2 regions of the Exiguobacterium sp. A1_3_1 genome follow, and region 2 is predicted to be linked to the other one. Evidence: riboswitches for the same ligand, from Rfam matches in the RefSeq annotation. Region 2 holds a riboswitch; the other holds the start of a gene.

Evidence for each region. Region 2 has a riboswitch for thiamine pyrophosphate ahead of F8N00_RS10715 (thiamine phosphate synthase). Riboswitches for the same ligand answer to the same signal wherever they lie in the genome.
Region 1: it holds a riboswitch for thiamine pyrophosphate, as region 2 does, so the genes downstream of both, thiT (energy-coupled thiamine transporter ThiT) here and F8N00_RS10715 (thiamine phosphate synthase) in region 2, are expected to answer to the same signal.

The regions. Positions count from the first base shown of each region.
Region 1 covers NZ_WBYY01000056.1:4,579-10,005, reverse strand. Annotated here, with positions in the region: gene pknB (Stk1 family PASTA domain-containing Ser/Thr kinase) at 1-153, shown strand, start outside; gene rsgA (ribosome small subunit-dependent GTPase A) at 179-1,084, shown strand; gene rpe (ribulose-phosphate 3-epimerase) at 1,087-1,743, shown strand; TPP riboswitch at 1,766-1,875, shown strand; gene thiT (energy-coupled thiamine transporter ThiT) at 1,937-2,497, shown strand; gene F8N00_RS07910 (thiamine diphosphokinase) at 2,499-3,101, shown strand; gene F8N00_RS07905 (amino acid permease) at 3,156-4,559, opposite strand; gene rpmB (50S ribosomal protein L28) at 4,700-4,888, opposite strand; gene F8N00_RS07895 (Asp23/Gls24 family envelope stress response protein) at 5,172-5,427, shown strand, end outside.
Region 2 covers NZ_WBYY01000091.1:4,980-10,406, reverse strand. Annotated here, with positions in the region: gene F8N00_RS10730 (MFS transporter) at 1-111, opposite strand, end outside; gene F8N00_RS10725 (OsmC family protein) at 302-727, shown strand; gene nagZ (beta-N-acetylhexosaminidase) at 724-1,944, shown strand; TPP riboswitch at 2,001-2,103, shown strand; gene F8N00_RS10715 (thiamine phosphate synthase) at 2,186-2,779, shown strand; gene F8N00_RS10710 (FAD-dependent oxidoreductase) at 2,776-3,720, shown strand; gene thiS (sulfur carrier protein ThiS) at 3,717-3,917, shown strand; gene F8N00_RS10700 (thiazole synthase) at 3,920-4,684, shown strand; gene F8N00_RS10695 (ThiF family adenylyltransferase) at 4,681-5,427, shown strand, end outside.

The sequences.
Region 1 (5,427 bases), on a different contig from region 2:
ACCGTCATCGAGGAATCAATTGATCAAGATGAGACATTCGACGTGCCATTAACGATTGATCCGGGTGAAGAAGGCAAAATTACGATCTATAAAGACGATACGGTGTATCGTTCAAAAACCATCACGTACAATCAAGCAAAAGACGCACAATGAATGTGATAAAAAAGGAGTGCATAGGATGACGGAACAACGCATCGAAGAGAATCGAGAAGGAACGATCATACGCCTGCAGGGCGGCTTTTATGATGTCATGACACCAGAAGGAGAAGTTCGTTCACGAGCAAGAGGAAATTTCCGAAAACGCGGCATCAGTCCAGTCGTCGGAGATGAAGTCGTGCTTCATATCGAAAGTGAGACCGGGTACATTCTCGAAGTGAAGGAGCGGGACAACTTTTTAGTACGCCCGCCTGTCGCGAATATCGATCAAGCGTTGCTTGTCGTCTCGGCGGCAGAACCTGATTTTTCAGCGCATCTACTCGACCGATTTCTCGTCTTGATCGAAGCAAAGGAAATCCAACCCGTCATCCTGTTAACGAAGATGGATTTACTTGACGAAGTCAAAGGACCGGCTGTCCGAGAGGCGATTGCCGCTTACCGGAAGATTGGGTATACGGTCATCGAGACATCAAGTGAGACGTTGACGGGTGTTGAGCAAGTCCGTCCGTTACTTGCTGGAAAAACGAGCGTTCTCGCCGGACAATCCGGTGTCGGGAAAAGTTCATTGCTCAATGCACTGGAGCCCTCTCTTGATTTAGAAACAAGTGCGATCTCGAAATCACTCGGACGCGGACGTCATACGACGCGCCACGTCACATTAATGCCGCTTGCCGAAGGATTGATTGCCGATACGCCAGGTTTCTCGAACCTCGATTTTCCGTATGATATGGAAATCGAGGATGTACGGTGGAGTTTTCCTGAATTCGTCGCTGTACAAGATGATTGTAAATACCGAGGTTGCTTGCATTTGAATGAACCCGGTTGTGCCGTCAAGGAAGCCGTCGAAGCCCAAGAAATCATGTCCTCTCGTTATGAGAACTATGGTATGTTTATAGACGAAATCAAGAATCGAGCCCGGAGGTATTGAAGATGATTAAAATTGCACCATCGATCTTATCAGCAGATTTTGCGAATCTTGAGCGTGATGTCAAAGCAGTCGAAGCAGCAGGCGCGGACTATATCCATTTTGATGTCATGGACGGTCAGTTCGTACCGAACATCTCATTTGGATTACCTGTGCTTAGCAGCTTACGTCAAAAGACGGATATGATTCTCGATGTCCATTTGATGATTGACCAGCCAGAACGTTTCGTTGAAGATTTCGTCAAGGCAGGAGCTGACATCGTGACGTTCCACGTCGAAGCGACGAATCATGTCCATCGTGTCTTGCAACAAATCAAAGCAGCGGGCGCAAAGGCAGGAGTCGTCTTGAATCCCCATACGCCATTATCAACGATTGAACACGTCCTTGAGGATGTCGATATGGTTTTATTGATGACTGTCAATCCGGGCTTCGGTGGACAAGCCTTCATCGAGCGTGTCATGCCGAAACTCGCAGCACTTGCGCAAATGAAAGCAGATCGTGGTCTGACATTTGAAATCGAGATTGACGGTGGCGTCAATCCGGAAACGGCAAAGCTTTGCATCGATAACGGTGCGAACGTTCTCGTCGCAGGATCAGCAATCTACAATGCACCAGATTATGCGGAAGCGATCACTAGCATTCGTCAAGGGGCTGCCGTATAATAAGAACGAGAAAACGAAATATGATGACCGCAAGGGGTGTCGCTTGAAAAGCGGCTGAGAGGAGTCTTTTAGACTTTAACCCTTCGAACCTGTTCCGTTCAAACGGACGTAGGGATGTGGCGCACGCAGGCAGTACGGCGTTCGTCGTACTGCCTTTTTGCGTCCTCTCGTACAATGAAGGAGGAAAAATAACATGAAACGGTTACAAATGATGATGGAAATTGCCATCTTTGCCAGTCTCGGAGTCGTCTTTGATTTACTGATTCCATTCAAAATGCCACAAGGAGGCTCAATCAGCTTAGCGATGTTACCGATCTTCGTCATGGCATTTCGCCATGGTGTCGTTGGAGGGGTCGTTACGGGAGCGCTTGTCGGTACGATTCAATTGATGTTCGCTCCACAAGTCTTGACGATCGTTCAACCGATGCTTGACTATACGATTGCGTATGGTGTCGTCGGATTAAGTGGTCTGTTCGCGCGTCAAGTCAGACTAGCCGCGCGCAATGGACAAAAGAAAAGCTTGATGGCGTTCGTTCTCCTGGCGACGTTATTAGGCGCAGGACTCCGTTATATCTGTCATGTCATCAGTGGAATCGTCTTTTTTGCCGAGTATGCCGAAGGTCCAGTCGTACCGTATTCATTGATTTATAACGCGACATACATGGTACCGTCTTACGTTCTTTGTGGTGTCGTTGCGGGTCTTTTATTCACGACTGCGCCACGCTTACTCCGTTATTCGGCACGAGGCGTCTGAGATGCGGGCGATTCTCGTCTGTGCCGGTCCGCGAGAAGAAGCGCCGGATTTACGGACGTTTTGTCAGCCGGGTGATTTTATCGTCGGTGTCGATGGTGGTGTTCAGACGATTGAATCGTTTGGGCTGACATGCGACCTGACGATTGGTGATTTTGATTCGCTTGGTTATGTACCAGAAGGGGCAATCGTTCATCCGGCCGAGAAAGATGAAACGGATCTCGAACTGGCACTTCGTACAGTCTCAGAGAAGAAACAGTTTGAGGATACCTTCATTATCGGGGCGACAGGTGGGCGGCTCGACATGACCGTCCAAAATGTATATTTATTGAAGCGATACCCAGAGGCACGACTCGTGACGAAACGAGAAGAGGTACGATACTTGGCTGAGGGAACGTATGCAGTCGAAGCAGGGAGCTATTATTATCTTTCGTTCATTCCACTCGTACCATCGACTTTAAGCTTATCCGGAGTCAAATATCCACTTGATGCACATCCAGTACCGGTCGGAGGTTCCTTGACCGTCAGTAATGAATGGTGTGCGTCAGAAGCGAAGGTAGAGCTCCATCAAGGAGAACTATTGATGATGCGGACGCTTAAGGAATAGCACAATCATAGGAAAGAGGCCGTGGATGACTCCGCGACCTCTTTTTGTGTGAAATTATTCTTCGAGTTGAGAAGGGGCGACACGGATGTCGCTTTGAGCGGATAGATGTTTTCCTTTGACGAAGAGATGATAACTTCCCCACATAACAAGGAAGAAAGGAACACCGATGTATAGAGCGATTCGTTGATCCGCTTGAAACGCAAGACTGACGAGGACGACGACGTTAAGTGTCAACGAAATCAGTGGTAACACCGGATAGAGTGGTGTCTTGAATTTCAGTTCGGATACATCGTGTCCGTTTCGGACGAACTGACGACGAAATGCAAGCTGAGAAGCAGAGATCGAAATCCAGCCGACTTGAGCCCCGAGTCCGGCTAAGGACAAGAGCCAAATGAAGACGGTATCTTCTGCGAAAAATGCGGTCAGAAGCGATAACATCGCGAACATCATCGTAAAGAGTAAAGCACGCATTGGCACACCACGTGCATTGACGTAAGATAATTTCTTTGAAATCATCCCTTCTTGCGCCATTGCCCATAACATCCGAGTCGCCGCATATAATCCGGAGTTTCCGACGGATAATAGTGCCGTCAAGACGACGATATTCATCAAATCAGCAGCGTACGGAATGCCGATCGCATCAAAGACCATGATGAACGGACTGCTGACTCCGCCAGCCGTCTCATACGGAATTAATGCACCAACGATCGTAATCGATAAGACGAAGAAGATGAACGTCCGCCAGACTGTATTGCGGATCGCTTTTGGAATCGATTTTTCTGGCGTGTCGGACTCCCCAGCCGCAACACCGATCAATTCCGTTCCTTGGAAGGCGAAGTTGACGGCGATCATCGTCGTCAAGACACCAAGAATCCCGTTTGGAAACCAACCGCTTGCCGTAAAGTTAGCAAATAATGAGGTTGGGCGATCTGCTTCCATCGGTAACCAGCCGAACCAAGCAGCGCCACCTAAAATGATGAAGAATAGGATTGCGAGGACCTTCAAACTCGAGAACCAGAATTCAGCTTCACCGAATGCTTTGGCGGAGACGGCATTCAGACCGAACAGCAAGACCGTAAAGGCGGTACACCAGACGACGACGGGTACATTCGGAAACCAGCGGTCCATTAAACTGCCGGCAGCTGTGATTTCGAGTGCCACCGTCACGGCCCAGCCGAGCCAATAAATCCAACCGACGGCAAAGCCAATCCCTGGTCCGATGAAGCGGGTCGTATAGGTCTGAAATGACCCCGAGACCGGCAGATAGACCGCTAATTCCCCTAGACATAACATTGTCAGATACATGATGGTCCCACCCACGATGTAACTGAGGACCGCCCCGAGAGGTCCTGCTTGTGAAATCGTTAATCCTGACCCTAAAAATAAGCCTGTTCCGATGATTCCGCCAAGTGAAATCATGAACAGATGTCGACTCGTCATCTCTCGTTTGAGTTGCATGATGACTTCCCCCAATTCTGACAAAATAAATTACGTTCTTATTGTAAGCGTTTTCATTAAAAGCGACAATTAGTTTATGAGAAAAATAAATGAGGGCATAAAAAAACCGGAAGGGAAGATTCCCATCCGGTGGTTGCGCCTTATACGCGTTCGACTTTACCTGATTTAAGAGCTCGAGCTGAAACCCAAACCTTTTTCGGCTTACCGTCGACGAGGATACGTACTTTTTGTACGTTGACTCCCCAAGTACGTTTTGTTTTGTTCAATGCGTGTGAACGGTTGTTACCCGACTTTGGCGATTTCCCAGTAACGTAGCATTTACGTGCCATGCGTTCCGCCTCCTTTTATGTTGTTTTGCGTTCGTCCTAATAGACACTTTGCTATCTTAGCATGGTGTCAGGGCGGTTGCAACATAAAAAAAGTAGCTGACAAGAAAAAAACTTGACAGACAACCTCGAAATTTAAAATAATGGATGAGGATGATGGTAAAAGTTCATTTGACCGCTACTATTTTTCACTTATTCATTGTATAGTCAGTACGGCGACTTTTCAATAGTAGGTCCTTATAGTAGAATTATGAGAAGAATACAATATTCAAAGGGGGCTACTCAGGTGGCGATCGAGATGAAAACGACCTATGGAAAGATTGATGTAGATAATGATGTCGTCGCGCAACTTGCGGGCGGCGCAGCAATGGAATGTTTTGGTGTCGTTGGTATGGCATCCCAGTCTCAAATCAAGGATGGTCTTGCTGAACTCTTAAAACGTGAGAACTTTGCACGCGGTGTCATCGTTCGACAGGCTTCAGAGCAGGTCCATATCGATATGCATATCATCGTAAGCTATGGAACGAAAATCTCAGAGGTGG
Region 2 (5,427 bases):
AGCGAGGATCCCGACGATGACGAATTCGCTTGTTCCGAGAACGAACGTCAGGAGCGACAACGTGGCGATCAAGAGCCAATCGCGTCGACTTAAACGAGTAGTAGGTGACATGGATGATTCCTCAATTCTAGCGCTTGCGCGCGAAACTATGAGTAACAGGATAGCATGAAACGATTTCGTCGGGTATCGCAAAGCGAGATTTCGGGAAAAGAACCATTATTCGAAATAGCGTGTGAATTTCCAGGCTTGCTGTTTTTTGCGTATACTACAGAAGAAGACTACTTATAAAGGAGTGGAAACGATGCAAGCAACAGTGACATGGAACAAACAGATGGGGTTTAGTGGACAGACGGAATCAGGGCATCATCTGGCGATGGACGCAGCACCCGAAAACGGTGGTGAAAACCAAGCGCCACGACCAACTGAACTGCTACTACATGCCGTTGCCGGCTGTACTGGAATTGATATCGTCTCGATTTTAGAGAAGATGCGCTTGACGATCACCCATTTCGAAATGGATATCGAAGGAGAACGGGCAGAGGACCATCCGCGGCGTTTTACGTCGATCTCGATTCATTACCGGCTTGAAGGTGATCTCCCGGAAGATAAGGTCCGTCGCGCCATCTCGTTATCAAAGGATAAATATTGTTCGGTCTCGCAATCCTTGAACGCTGAGATTTCCGTCTATTATTCGATCAATGGTGTGCGGAGCGAGGATCCTTTGTGAAGAAAGTTGTACTGATCGGTTGTCTGTTGCTTGCAGGGTGTGCACAGGAGACGACGGAACCAACGAAACCATCACAACCGGAAACGAAGCAACCGACAGAAGAAAAGAAACCGAAGCCTGAGCCGACGAAAGAAGAACGACAACAAGCAAAACTAAAGCAGCAACTTAAAGCGATGTCGACGTCAGAAAAGATCGATCAACTGCTCTACATCGGAGTCGCCGGCACAGAACTTTCAGCAGCTGACCGGAAATTGTTACAGACGCATGCGATTGGCGGGGTCTTACTGCTCGGCGGAAACATTACGTCGGAAGAGCAACTCTTGACGTTCACGCGTGCGATTCAAGAGACGAACCAAAAACCGTATGCGTTCGTCGGGATTGATGAAGAAGGCGGACGGGTCAGCCGGGTACCGGATCAACGATTACGGTTACCGACGAGTCAACGGATAGCGCAAGGAGCAGATGAAGTGAAAATGGAAGACGTCGGACGTACGCTCGGACATTTGTCACAATTTTATGGTTTCAACATGGACTTCGCGCCGGTCCTTGACGTCAACAGTAATCCGAACAATCCGATCATCGGCGACCGTGCGTTAAGTGCTAATCCGAATACTGTCGCGACGCTTGGTACGGCCCTGATGCACGGGATGCAGGAGACGGGAACGATTCCGGTCGTCAAACATTTTCCCGGTCACGGCAATACGAGTGTCGATTCCCATGTCGGGCTACCGAAAGTGACGGCATCAAAGGAAGAATTGAAGCGGACGGAACTGTTACCGTTTAAAGAAGCGATCCAAGAGGGCGCCGAGATGGTAATGGTCGCCCATATTCTCTATCCCGCGTACGACGATACGAATCCGTCCTCGCTCTCAAAGCCGATCTTGACTGACCTCTTGCGTCAGCAACTCGGATTCAACGGTGTCATCATCACGGATGATCTCGTCATGGGGGCGATCACGAAACAATATGGTCTCGCAGAAGCGGCACGTCAGTCGCTCGTCAATGGAGCTGATATGGCGATGTTTTCAGAGGCAGGTGCTTACGCAAAAGTTCATGCTGAAGTGATGCAAGCCGTCAAAGACAAAACGCTGACGCCGGAGATGCTCGATGCTAAAGTAATGCGCATCCTGAAGCTAAAGCAGACGTATGCCGACAGCCAAGAGCAACAGCGACCGACGAAATCGGAGCTGATTCAGCAAGTGGAAGCGCTCAACTAGGACTAGCGAAGCAAAGCGACTCATGCTAGACTAATGGGGCAAGCCAATTAAACACGAAAAGACACTAGGGGAGTCTCCCAGCAGACTGAGACGGAAGTATCCGGACCCTTTGAACCTGATCTAGTTCGTACTAGCGGAGGGAAGTGGCTCGAAACCTTAGATATCCTTAGCGCTTCAGCGCATTTTCGGACCACTCCCTTCAACATCGGGAGTGGTCCTTTTTCGTATGGAAAGGAAGAACATGATGCGTTTACATCTGATTTCGACGGGATCCATTCATCCGCTTGACGAAATAAAGACCTTTCAATCACTTCAACCCTATACGGATCAGCTGCATCTACGTGAACCGAACTTATCGGCGGCAGAATTACTTGATCTGATTGAAGCACTCCTTGGGCATGGTTATTCGCCTGAACAGTTAACGGTTCATGACCGGGTCGACGTCGCCCATGTCGCCGGCATCGGTGTGCAGCTGACGCGCCGTTCCTTGCGTGTCCGCGATGTGCGACGTCATTTTCCGAATCTCGTCATCGGGAAATCGGTCCATTCACTAGCAGAGGCACTGACAGCAGAAGCGGAAGGAGCCGACCGACTGCTGTACGGTCATATATATCCGACAGCGTCGAAGCCGGACGTGCCACCACGAGGGATCGACGCATTAAAGCAAGTCGTCACCTTCACGACGAAACCAGTCATTGCGATCGGTGGGATTACACCAGAATGCATGCCTGAAATCGCAGCGACCGGTGCAACCGGAATCGCTGTCTTATCGGGTATTCTCGGTCAATCGGATCCACTCGCCGCCATCAGGCGTTACCAGGGGGTTCGCGTATGACGGATCACATCATCATCGGCGGCGGAGTCATCGGGTTGACGCTTGCTTACGGTCTCGCCTGTCAGAATGAATCCGTCGTCGTCTTAGAACGTGGAACATGCGGACGAGGAACGAGCCGCGCAGCTGCCGGGATGCTTGCGACGGACATCGAGCTGAGAGCAGAATTGCATGCACTTGCCGCGCGAAGTCGTCGTCTGTATCCACTGCTTGCACGTCGACTCGAGCGAGAAACAGGCATCGATTGTGGATACCGGGAACAACCGTTTTTGTTAAAACGTAAAGGACGCGAGCATCTGTTTCCAGCTGTCGGTCAAATCGATCCACGACGACTGACGACTGCATTGATGTATGCCTTACACGCACGTGGCATATCGATTGAAGAACAGGTAGATGTCACACGCATCGAAGAGAACGATGACTTCATTAGGATCGAATCGAATGCGGGAATCTGGACCGGACGAACGGTGACGGTTGCTGCCGGACGCGGGTCGCAAGCCTTGCTCGATACAGCTGACATTTCGATCGCGACATATGGGGTCAAAGGGGAAGGTCTCGCCGTCCGTCTCGCGGGTCAGCCGTTACGCTCGATTCTGTTTGACGACGCCGGCTACCTCGTTCCGAAAGCAGACGGTCGGATTTTGATCGGTGCGACCGAACTGCCGCACGACGAGACGGTCGGTGTCAGTGTCGCTGGAATCACGTCATTGCTTCAAGCAGCAGAACGACTGTATCCACCGATTCGTGACGCGGTCATCGAAGAAGTCTGGTCCGGTGTACGACCGCAAACGGCGTCCGGCTTGCCATATATCGGAGTCGCCGATTCATCCCGTCGGATCTTCCTAGCGACGGGGCATCATCGGCATGGCATATTACTCGCACCGGCGACAGCGGAAGTCTTGGTAAATACATTACGGTTGATTCAGAAGGAGGAAGTCCGATGAACATTACGATTAACGGCAATGACCACACGATCGAACAGATTAAAACGATTGAGGACATGCTCACGCAACTCGGCTTAGGGGAAAAGCTCGTCATCGTCGAACAGAATCGACAAATCATTGATCGTACGGTGTACGGTCAGACGGTCGTTCGGGACAATGACACATTTGAAATCGTTCATTTCGTAGGAGGAGGATAAACATGCTGAAAATTGGAGAAAAGACATTTGAATCACGATTATTACTCGGAACAGGGAAATATACGGATGCTACGGTACAGCAAGAAGCAATCGATGCGTCCGCCTCACAAATCTTGACGTTCGCCGTCCGTCGGCTCGATATTTTTGATAAACAACAAGCGAATTTCCTCGAGTCGCTTGATTTAACGAAGTACGATCTACTACCGAACACGGCCGGTGCGAAGACAGCAGAAGAAGCAGTACGGTTGGCGAAGCTTGCACGGGCATCCGGTATGTGCGACATGGTTAAGGTCGAAGTGATCGGTTGTGACAAGACGTTATTACCTGACCCGATCGAGACGTTGCGGGCTTCTGAAGAATTACTTAAAGAAGGCTTCATCGTCTTACCGTATACGTCGGACGACGTCGTCCTTGCACGACGACTCGAAGAACTCGGTTGTCACGCCATCATGCCGGCGGCGTCACCAATCGGCTCCGGGCAAGGGATCCTCAATCCGCTCCATTTGCAATTCATCATCGATCAGACGACGGTGCCGGTCATCGTCGACGCCGGAATCGGTTCACCGACCGACGTCGCCTATGCGATGGAACTAGGAGCGGATGGTGTCTTATTGAACTCCGCTGTCGCCCATGCGAAAGATCCGGTCAAGATGGCGCACGCCATGCGACTAGCTGTCGAAGCAGGGCGCCTCGGGCACGAAGCGGGACGTATCGAGAAGAAACAGTATGCGGTCGCGAGTAGTCCAACGAGTGGATTGATTCGATGAACCGTTACTCACGGCAAACTCGATTTCAACCGATCGGGGAAGCGGGACAAGCACGCTTGGCATCAGCAAGGGTACTGATCATCGGCATGGGAGCGCTCGGAACGGCGTCGGCAGAGCAACTCGTCCGCGCCGGTGTCGGTGTCGTCCGCATCGTCGACCGCGATTATGTCGAGTGGAGTAATCTACAACGACAACAGCTGTATACCGAGGAGGATGCGCGTCACATCGTACCAAAAGCGATTGCCGCAAAAGCACGGCTTGAAGTGATTAATTCGACGGTGACGATCGAAGCGCATGTAGTAGACGTCGACCGGGCAGCGCTGACGTGGCTACTCGATGATATCGATCTGATCATCGACGCGACGGATAATTTCGATATTCGTTTGCTGATGAACGACATGGCGTTATTGCGCTCGATTCCATGGATTTACGGTGGTTGTGTCGGCAGTTACGGGATCACGTTTACCGTCCGTCCCGGGGAGACACCCTGTCTGCATTGTCTACTCGATCAATTACCGCGAGATCAAGAGACGTGTGATACGGCTGGAATCATTGGACCGGCTGTACAGATGGTCGCTTCTTTACAGGTGACGGAAGCATTGAAGTGGCTGAGCGGACAGACGGACGCCATGCGAACGCGCTTGCTAGCGTTTGATGTCTGGTCGAATACGTTTCAACAAATTAACGTCCAGTCACTGAAGAAAACGGAGTGCCCGTCGTGCGGCATCGATTCGTCCTACCCT